DNA from 2 places in the Methylibium sp. genome. Region 1 is predicted to be linked to the other one. Evidence: predicted binding sites of a transcription regulator. Region 1 holds the regulator's gene; the other holds the start of a gene.
What was found. The regulator NrdR, encoded in region 1, represses ribonucleotide reductase genes. The targets are predictions, from matches to a motif close to CACNANATNTNGTG.
Positions count from the first base shown of each region.

Region 2: the regulator NrdR is predicted to act here: its motif matches at 3,097-3,110, upstream of ACQY9S_RS13565 (ribonucleoside-diphosphate reductase subunit alpha).

Region 1 covers NZ_OZ257250.1:24,374-29,509, forward strand. The annotation lists gene ACQY9S_RS00115 (pilus assembly PilX family protein) at 1-554, opposite strand, end outside; gene ACQY9S_RS00120 (PilW family protein) at 551-1,219, opposite strand; gene ACQY9S_RS00125 (type IV pilin protein) at 1,254-1,679, opposite strand; gene ACQY9S_RS00130 (GspH/FimT family pseudopilin) at 1,683-2,213, opposite strand; gene nrdR (transcriptional regulator NrdR) at 2,364-2,807, opposite strand; gene glyA (serine hydroxymethyltransferase) at 2,909-4,159, opposite strand; ZMP/ZTP riboswitch at 4,225-4,337, opposite strand; gene ACQY9S_RS00145 (transglycosylase SLT domain-containing protein) at 4,389-5,136, opposite strand, start outside.
Region 2 covers NZ_OZ257250.1:2,909,422-2,914,557, forward strand. The annotation lists gene ACQY9S_RS13565 (ribonucleoside-diphosphate reductase subunit alpha) at 1-2,827, opposite strand, end outside; gene ampD (1,6-anhydro-N-acetylmuramyl-L-alanine amidase AmpD) at 3,305-3,895, opposite strand; gene ACQY9S_RS13575 (sigma-54-dependent transcriptional regulator) at 3,892-5,136, opposite strand, start outside.

The sequences.
Region 1 (5,136 bases):
AGCTTCAGCACGATTTGCGCGACGGCCGTGGCGTCGGAGGGCCCTGGCCCGGATCCCGGCACGCACTGCGTGCCGCGGCTGGAGCAGCCGCGCACGGTGAGCCGCAGGCTTTGCGGATCTCCGGGCACGGCGGCGAACTCGATCGTGAAGCTGGGATCGTCGCCCTCCAGGGCGGTCGGTCCGCCCGGGGCCGGGCAGCTGCACGACAGGCCCTCGGCACCCAGGCTGCAACCGGGGCGCAGCGTCGTGACCGGCACGAACCCCAGGTCAGCCGACATCGGCGCATAGCGGTCGCGGAACGAGGTGGGCTGGCCTTCGGTCGGCCGGCAGCGCGCATCGAGGTGGCGGCCTTCGTTGAGCAGCGCCTGGGCCCACTCGAGGCCCGCCTCGGCCAGCTCGAAGGCCCGTGTCGAGCGGTACTGGTTGGCCGAAGTGCGCTGCTCGAAGACCAGGCCGCGGTTCTCGAAGGCCGCCATGATGGTCATCGCCAGCAGCAGGATCATCGCCACCGCGAGCGCCGCGGCGCCACGCTGGCGTGCGGCGCTGGGCCTCATGTGGTCGACGCAGGGCAGGCGGCGATCGACAGTTCGTCGTTGCGCACGTGCACCGATTCGCGGATCTCGCGCACCACGCCCGGATCGGTGGCCGACTGGCCGCGCAATTCGATCAGGTAGCTGCGGACGTGCAGTGCGGGGCACCCCGCGCTGCCGGCGGCGCAGGCGGGCAAGCAGAACTGCCCCAGCGGCACCGTCATGATCTGCGGCGTGACCGAGAAGCGCACGACGCGCACGGTGCCCGGATCCGTCACGGCCTGCCAGCTGCCGCCGTTCAAGGTCTGCAGCGTGTCGGTGGCCAGCCGAAAGCCGGTGGATTCGGCGGCATCGACCGTGTCGTTCTCGATCGCGTCGCGCGAGAAGCTGTAGGTCACGGTTGCTGTCGCGGTGCTGCCGGCCGGAGCGATCAGCCGGTAGGGATTGAGCCCACCGCCCGGCGCAGCCTGCCAGTAGCCGGCGCGGCGCAGGTCGCGCGCGATCAGATCGCTGGCGGCCCGCATGTCCTGGTGAACGCGAGCCTCCAGCAGCAGCCGGCGGCTGTCGCGCAGGTGATCGACGAACAGCTTGAGGGCGCCGCTGACGATGAAGAGCGCCACCGCGCAGCCGATCAGCAATTCGACCAGCGAGAGCCCCCGTTGGCGTGCAAGCGGTGTTGGTATCGACATGGCAGTTCAACGAGCGTGGCGGCGGCGCCAGGGCTCAGCGATTCCAGCAGGTGCCGGCCGCCGCGGAGCCGGTGGACGAGTAGGTCGTGTTGCCGCCGCTCAGGGTCACGCTCAGGCTCGAGCACAGGGTGTCGGACGCCTGCGACTCGGCGGCGCTGGCCGTGGCGGTGTAGCCGTGAGCGGCACTGTCGGAGATCGCGACACGGTAGCGGCCCGAGCCGGGGGGCGACAGGCCCAGCGCGGCGAGACTGCCGGCGTAGGTGGTGTTGTTCGCTCGCCAGCGCTCCTGCGCCTGCTGCACCTGTGCCAGCGCAGCGATGGCATCGAGCCGGCGGCTCTTGTGCAGCTGAGCCATGAAGGCGGGGTAGGTGACCACGGCCAGGATGCCGACGATGGCCAGCGCCATCATCAGCTCGACCAGACTGAAGCCGCCGGCCCGGCCGCCTGCGCGCTGTGCCATGGCTCAGCAGGCGCGGTAGCCGCTGAACTCGGCACGGGGCGAACACGAGCGCACCCGGCCCATGATGTTCACCACGTGGTGCACCGTGCGACCGTCGAGACCGGTGACCCGGATCGTGGCCGCCGGCGTGCTGGTGCCGTGCCGCGGCTCGTAGACGATGGAGCCCACGTTGGCCTGCACGCTGGCACGACTCCCGGCCGGCAGCAGCACGGTCTTGATCTGCTGGGCTTCGCCGGTGCACGACGGGCTGCCGTCGGCCTGGCAACCGCAGGCCGACGCCGCGCCCGTGTGCAGCACGTAGCAAGTGCCGCCGTCCGGCAGCGTGACGAAGCTCGCGCGCAGCGCCTGGTTGCGGGCGACGGCCTCGGAGCGCAGGAACTGCAGATCCGTGGCGAGTTCGCTGGCCACGCCCTCGGTGTGGCGGTGTTGCAGCAGGTCTTGAAAGCCGGGGAGGGCGAGCGTCGCGACGATCGCCAGGATCGAAAGCGTGGCACCCGCTTCGACGAGGGTGAAGCCTCGTTGCCGCTGTCGCATGGAATCCCTCCCGAGCCGTCGTGGTGACGATGGGGGCCAATCTAAGCCCGAAGCGCATGCGTCGCTTCGCCCTGACGGGGGAGTCGAAGGGGGAGGGCTGGAGGGTCGGGCCGGGGCGGCCGCAGCGGAGCCGGTGACAGCCGAGGCGGCTCAGATGTCCTTGATGAGCCGGCTGAACTCGTCGACGCCCTCGAAACTGCGATACACCGAAGCGAAGCGCACATAGGCCACCTTGTCGAGCTTCTTCAGCTCGCGCATCACCATCTCGCCGATCTTCGCGGAAGGCACCTCGTTGGCTGCCGTCGCGAGCATCTTCTCCTCGATGCGACCGAGGGCCGCATCGACCTGATCGATGCTCACCGGCCGCTTGCGCAGCGCCAGCATCATCGAAGCGCGGATCTTGCCGCGGTCGAACTCACTGCGGCTGCCGTCCTTCTTGACGATGGCCGGCATCGCCAGTTCGGCGCGCTCGTAGGTGGTGAAGCGCTTGTCGCAGGCGGGACAACGCCGGCGGCGACGGATGACGTCGCCCTCGTCGGACTCCCGGGTCTCGGCGACCTGGGTGTCCTCGTGACCGCAGAACGGACAGCGCACTTACGTCCGCCCCGGCAGGCTCAGGCCAGAGCCGGGCCCCGCACAGGCCGGCCCCGGGGGGCAGTGCCAGGGTGCCGTCGCCTGCGTGGGGACGCGCATGCTCAGCGGTAGACCGGAAACTCGCGGGTCAGCACCGCCACCTTGGCACGCACGGCCGCGAGATTGGCCTCGTCGTGCGGTCGGTCCAGCACGTCGGCGATCAGGTGCGCGGTCTGCACGGCCTGCTTCTCCCCGAAGCCGCGCGTCGTCATCGCCGGGCTGCCCAGGCGGATGCCGCTGGTCACCATCGGTTTTTGCGGATCGTTCGGGATGCCGTTCTTGTTGCAGGTCATGTGCGCCTGGCCGAGGATGGCTTCGGCCTCCTTGCCCGTCAGCCCCTTGGGGCGCAGGTCGACCAGCATGACGTGGCTTTCGGTGCGACCCGACACGATGCGCAGCCCGCGTTCGGCCAAGGTGCGCGCCAGCGCATCGGCGTTCTTGACGACCTGCTGCTGGTAGGCCTTGAACTCGGGCTGCAGGGCCTCCTTGAAGGCGACCGCCTTGGCGGCGATCACGTGCATCAGCGGGCCGCCCTGCAGACCGGGGAAGATCGCGCTGTTGATCTTCTTGGCGATGTCCTCGTCGTTCGCCAGGATGATGCCGCCGCGCGGGCCGCGCAGGCTCTTGTGGGTGGTCGAGGTCACCACGTCGGCGTGCGGCACCGGGTTCGGGTAGACGCCCGCGGCGATCAGGCCGGCGTAGTGCGCCATGTCGACCATGAAGTAGGCCCCGACGGCCTTGGCCACCTTGGCGAAGCGCTCGAAGTCGATGCGCAGTGCGTAGGCCGAGGCGCCGGCGATGATGAGCTTGGGCTTGTGCTCGCGGGCCAGCCGCTCCATCGCGTCGTAGTCGATCTCTTCCTTGGCGTTCAGCCCGTAGCTCACGACCTTGAACCACTTGCCGCTCATGTTCAGGGCCATGCCGTGGGTCAGGTGACCGCCTTCGGCCAGGCTCATGCCCATGATGGTGTCGCCAGGCTGCAGCAAGGCGAAGAACACGCCCTGGTTGGCCTGCGAGCCGGAGTTCGGCTGCACGTTGGCGAAAGCGGCGCCGTAGAGCTGCTTCAGGCGGTCGATCGCGAGCTGCTCGACGATGTCGACATACTCGCAGCCACCGTAGTAGCGCTTGCCCGGGTAACCTTCGGCGTACTTGTTGGTCAGCTGGGTGCCCTGGGCAGCCATCACGGCCGGGCTGGCGTAGTTCTCGGACGCGATGAGCTCGATGTGCTCTTCCTGGCGTCGGTTCTCGGCCTGGATGGCCGACCAGATTTCGGCGTCGATATTCGCGACGGTGGATTGCTGGCGATCGAACATGGTGGCGGTTCTCATCGATCAGGAGGGACCCCCTGGCGCGTGGCACCCGGAACACGGGCGCAACCGAGGGCTGCCCAGGCGAACGGCGGAACGGATCTGTACAGAACTTCCGGCAGCGCTCCCCGGTGGTCGACCACCTCGGCCCGAAGGGGCCTTATCGCCAGTCACGCTGCGAAAGCAGTTTACCGGAGCGCTGTGCGGCGCTCCGGCATCGGCGTGCCGTAATGCGTCAGCGCAGGGCCAGCTGCTGGGCTGCGGCGTGCCGTTCTTCAGTGGTTCCGTCCGGTGCGGCGGGGGCAGTGGCTTCGGCAGGCGCCACCACCGGCACGGCCGCCGGCGGCACGATCAGCGGTGCGGTCACCGCGACATTGCGCCCGGCCGCCACGGAGCGCAGGTGCGACTGCTCGGCCAGCACCTTGCCGGCGTAGCCGCCGTCGTCGGTCAGGTTGGCCGCACCGACGTAGTACCGCAGGCCGGCTTCCAGGCTGCCGGCGCGGGAGATGCACTCCTTCAGCACCTGCACGCCGACCCGCAGGTTCGTGACCGGATCGAAGGCCGCATGGTTGCCGCCGAAGGCTTCGTACTTGTCGTCGTGGACCCGGGTCATGACCTGCATCAGGCCTTGCGCGCCGACCGAACTCTGCGCGAACGGATTGAAGCTCGACTCGATGGCCATGATCGCGAGGATCAGCGTCGGATCGAGCTTGGCCCGCTGCCCGACCTGCCAGGCTTCCTGTACGAGGCGGCTGACCGGCTCCGGGGCGACGCGGTAGCGGCGCGCCAGCCACGACGCCACCGCGGCTTGCTGGCGGTCGAGGTCGCTCAGGTCGGCCGCCGTGGCGCGGGTGACCGCGTCGCGCTCGCCCAGCGCCACGGCCAGTCCGGCCAGCGAGGTGTCGGCTTCGGCGCGTGCCTCCTGGCGCGTCTGCAGCCAGCCCAGCGCGCTTTGCTCCAGCGAGTGACGCAGGTCGGCGCGG
Region 2 (5,136 bases), 1.6 Mb from region 1:
TCGCCGCCGCCGAGACGGCATCGATGCCGCTGCTGCCGCTCGACACCGCATTCATCTGGCCGGCCTTCACCGTCGACTTCTCGGCGTGCGTGGCACCGACAGTGCGCAGGTAGTAGGTGGTCTTCAGGCCACGCTGCCATGCGAGCTTGTAGGTGTCGTCGAGCTTCTTGCCGGAGGCGCCTGCCATGTAGATGTTCAGGCTCTGCGCCTGGTCGATCCACTTCTGGCGCCGCGACGCGGCCTCGACCAGCCACATCGGCTCGACCTCGAACGCCGTGGCATAGAGCGACTTCAGATCCTCGGGCACGCGATCGATGCGGCGCAGCGATCCGTCGAAGTGCTTCAGGTCCATCACCATCACGTCGTCCCACAGACCCAGCTTCTTCAGGTCGCGCACCAGGTACTCGTTGATGATGGTGAACTCCCCCGACAGGTTGGACTTGACCGAGAGGTTGCTGAACGACGGCTCGATCGAGGCGTCCACGCCGATGATGTTGGAGATGGTCGCCGTCGGCGCGATCGCCACGCAGTTGGAGTTGCGCATGCCGTGCTGCTGGATGCGCGCACGCAGCGCATCCCAGTCGAGCGTGGTGGAGCGGTCGACTTCCACGTAGCCGCCGCGCTCTTTCGCCAGCAGGTCCAGGCTGTCGAGCGGCAGGATGCCGCGATCCCACAGCGAGCCCTTGTAGCTGGAGTAGCGGCCGCGCTCCTCGGCCAGCTCGGTCGAGGCCCAGTAGGCGTGGTAGCACACCGCCTCCATCGACTGGTCGGCGTACTCGACCGCCTGCTGCGACGCGTAAGCGATGCGCAGCTGGTAGAGGCTGTCCTGGAAGCCCATCACGCCCAGTCCGACCGGGCGGTGGCGCAGGTTGGAGTCGCGCGCCTTCTTGACCGCGTAGTAGTTGATGTCGATCACGTTGTCGAGCATGCGCATTGCCGTCGACACGGTCTTCCTCAGCTTGGCGTGGTCGATCTCGAGGCCTTCGGCACCACGCACCAGGTGCTGGGCGAGGTTGACCGAGCCCAGGTTGCAAACCGCGATCTCGCCGCCGTTGGTGTTCAGCGTGATCTCGGTGCACAGGTTCGACGAGTGCACCACGCCAACGTGCTGCTGCGGCGAGCGGACGTTGCAGGCGTCCTTGAACGTGATCCAGGGGTGGCCGGTCTCGAACAGCATCGACAGCATCTTGCGCCACAGGTCCTTGGCCGGCACGCGCTTGTAGAGCTCGATCTCGCCGCGATCGACCTTGTGCTCGTAGGCGGTGTAGGCCTGCTCGAAGGCCGCACCGAACTTGTCGTGCAGGTCGGGGCAGGTGCTGGGCGAAAACAGCGTCCAGTCGCCGCCTTCCATCACGCGCCGCATGAACAGGTCGGGCACCCAGTTCGCGGTGTTCATGTCGTGCGTGCGGCGGCGATCGTCACCGGTGTTCTTGCGCAGTTCCAGGAACTCCTCGATGTCGAGGTGCCAGGTCTCCAGGTAGGCGCAGACCGCGCCCTTGCGCTTGCCGCCCTGGTTGACCGCCACGGCCGTGTCGTTGACAACCTTCAGGAACGGGACGACCCCCTGCGACTCGCCGTTCGTGCCCTTGATGTGGCTGCCCAGCGCACGCACCGGCGTCCAGTCGTTGCCCAGGCCGCCGGCGAACTTGGAGAGCAGTGCGTTCTCCTTGATCGCCTCGTAGATGCCGTCGAGGTCGTCGGCCACGGTCGTCAGGTAGCAGCTCGACAGCTGCGAGCGGCGCGTGCCGCTGTTGAACAGCGTCGGCGTGCTCGACATGAAGTCGAAGCTGGAGAGCACCTCGTAGAACTCGATCGCACGCGCTTCGCGGTCGACCTCGTTGAGAGCGAGACCCATCGCCACGCGCATGAAGAAGGCCTGCGGCAGCTCGATGCGGGCCTTGCGCACGTGCAGGAAGTAGCGGTCGTACAGCGTCTGCAGGCCGAGGTAGTCGAACTGCAGGTCGCGGTCCGCCTCGAGCGCTTCACCGAGCCGGCGCAGGTCGTACTGCATCAGCCGCTCGTCGAGCAGTTCGGCTTCCACGCCCTGCTTGATGAAGCCCGGGAAGTAGTCTGCGTAGCGCTGGCGCATCTCTTCGTGCAGAACCTCGCCGCCGAGGATCTCGCGGCGGATCGTGTGCAGCAGCAATCGTGCGGTCGCGCGCGTGTAGGCCGGGTCCTTCTCGATCAGCGTGCGGGCCGCCAGGATCGCCGCCTTGTAGACCTCGTCGATCGGCACGCCGTCGTACAGGTTGCGCTGCGTCTCGGCGAGGATCGGCCCCGCCTGCACTTCGGCGCCGAGGTTCGCACAGGCCGACTCGACCAGCGCGCGCAGCCGGGCGGTGTCGAGCGGAACGCGCTGGCCGCCATCGATCACGTGCAGCGCAGGGGTCGGCGCGGCCGGGGCAGCGCCCTGCTTCGCACGCTCCTGCGCGCGACGCTCGCGGTACAGCACGTAGGCCCGCGCGATCTCGTGATGCCCCCCGCGCATCAGCCCGAGTTCGACGGCGTCCTGGATGTCTTCGATGTGGAAGGTGCCGCCCCCCGGGCGCGACCGCAACAGTGCACGCACCACCGATTCCGTCAGGCCATCGACCATCTCTCGCACGCTCGCCGACGCCGCCCCCTGGGTGCCGTGCACCGCCAGAAACGCCTTCATCAGCGCAACGGCAATCTTGTTCGGCTCGAACGCCACCACCGCTCCGTTGCGCCGGATGATCTGGTAACCCGCATAGGCCGAGCTGCCTGTGGCAGCGCGCGAAGAGGCAGGGGCGGCGAGAGCACCGCTGGGAAGGGCGGCAGCCGGAGCGCTGGAGGTGACTGATTGCATGGATTCCCTTTCGGTTCTTGTGAAATGACGGTATTCGCGGTGGACAGACGGAACACGGTTCGGCCCCGCCACGTCGCCCGGGTTCAGCCCTCTCGGAGCCGACGCGTCCCGGACAGGACACCCCGTGTCATGCCATCCGCCGGAACGGCGCTGCGGACGAAGCGCCGGGCTCTGCGACGCCGCCCCGGCAGGGCGGCAACGAGGTCGATGTTCACGCGAAGGAGACCCCGGAACGTGCTCGGCTCAGGCAAGACGGGAAGGCATCGGCACACTATATCTAGGGCATTGCGCCTCTACAAGCACTATATGTAGCGTGTCACGACTTGAAACGGGAGGAGGCCGATTGGTGCTTCGCAGGCAGGCCGCATCAACGCTCGCTCGTGCCCGCGACGACCGCGCCGCGCTTGAGCAAACGCCACAAACGGCCCGCAAGCCCGCACGAAATCTGCCTCGCCGCCGTGCGGCGCGGCGGCCGCTTCAGCGCGTGGCCAGCGCACCCTTGGGAAAACACCGATCCGGCCATGCCGTCAGGGCCTGCAACCGCACCCAGTCGAAACCCGCACCGGGATCGAGCTTGCGGCCGGGAGCGACATGTTCGTGACCGGCCACGTCGCACAGCGGGTGCCGCTGCGCGAGCTCATGCAGCAGCACGGCCAGCTGCTCGTACTGCGGCGACTCGAAGGGGTCGCCTTCGAGCCCTTCGAGTTCGATGCCGATCGAGTAGTCGTTGCAGTTCTCGCGGCCCTGCCACACCGAGCGTCCGGCGTGCCAGGCACGCTGTGTCGTCGGCACGAACTGCAGCAACTCGCCGTCACGCCGGATCACGAAATGCGATGACACCTCGAGCCCGCGGATCTGCTGGAAATACGGATGGGCATCCCAGTCGAGCGTGTTGGTGAACAGTCGCTCGATCGCGTCGCCGCCGTACGTCCCGGGCGGCAGGCTGATCGAGTGGATCAGTGCGAGCGTGACCTCCACGTCCTGCGGCCGCGGACCGTGATTGGGTGAATCGACGCGGCGCGCCGCCGACCACCAGCCGCCGTGCCAGTGCAACGCGTTCAGCGTCACGGCCGCGCCGAATCCGCGGGGACCTCGCCGTCGGCTTCCTCACCACCGACGCCGACCGACACGCCGTGCTCGGCCACCATCACGCCGAGACGGGCCATGCGATAACGCATCTGCCGCAAGGACAGACCGAGACTGGCACCCGCCGCCGTCCGGTTGAACCGGTAGCGTTCGAGCGCGCGCACGAGGATGTCACGCTCGACCCCGTCGAGAAAGGCCGCGAGGTCGTCCGGCAGCGGCGCCGGGGCCGCGCTCGGCGGCACATCGACCATGCTCGGCGGCGCGGCCTCGGCCTGCAGTGCCGCCAGCTCGGCACGCCCGCTGTCGCTGAACGCCGCCTCGGGCAGGTCGAGGTCACCCACGTCGATCAGGTCGCCATCGCACAAGGCGACGGCGCGGTGCAGCAGGTTCTCGAGCTCGCGCACATTGCCGCCGAAGGGATAGCGCAGCAGATAGGCCAGCGCTTCACGCGTCAGCCGTGGCGGCGGGCTGACGCCGGCGTCGGCAGCAATGCGCTCGAGCACCCGCTCGCAGATCGCCGGCAGGTCCTCGAGCCGCTCTCGCAGCGGCGGCACGCGGATCTGGATCACGTTGAGCCGGTAGTACAGATCCTGGCGAAAGCGCCCCGACTGGACGTCGGCCGCGAGGTTCTTGTGCGTGGCACTCAGGATGCGCACGTCCAGCGGCGTCTCGGCGGTCGCACCCACCGGCCGCACCGAGCGCTCCTGGATGGAACGCAGCAGCTTGCTCTGCATCGACAGCGGCAGGTCGCCGATCTCGTCGAGGAACAGCGTGCCGCCGCGCGCGGCCTGGAAGAAACCGTCGCGGTCTTCGTTCGCGCCGGTGAAGGCCCCCCGGCGATAGCCGAAGAACTCGGCCTCCAGCAACTGCTCGGGAATCGCCCCGCAATTCACCGCAATGAAGGGCTGGTTGCGGCGCGCGCCGCTGTCGTGGATCGCACGCGCCACCAGCTCCTTGCCGGTGCCGGACTCGCCGTGCACCAGCACCGGCGCCATGCTGCGCGAGACTTTCTCGATCAGCGAACGCACCTGCTGCATCGCCGCCGAATTGCCCGCCATCCGCGCCAGCGCACCCGTGGGCACCGCCGCTGCCGCGGGGCCGACGACGATGGTCGGCACGGGCCGCACAGCGCCCGTGGCGCGTGAGGGCCGCACGGCGCCGCTCTCCGAAGGCAGCTGATCGGGTTGCACGGTCGGGCCGCTGGCCGCCGCACGGCCGAGCGC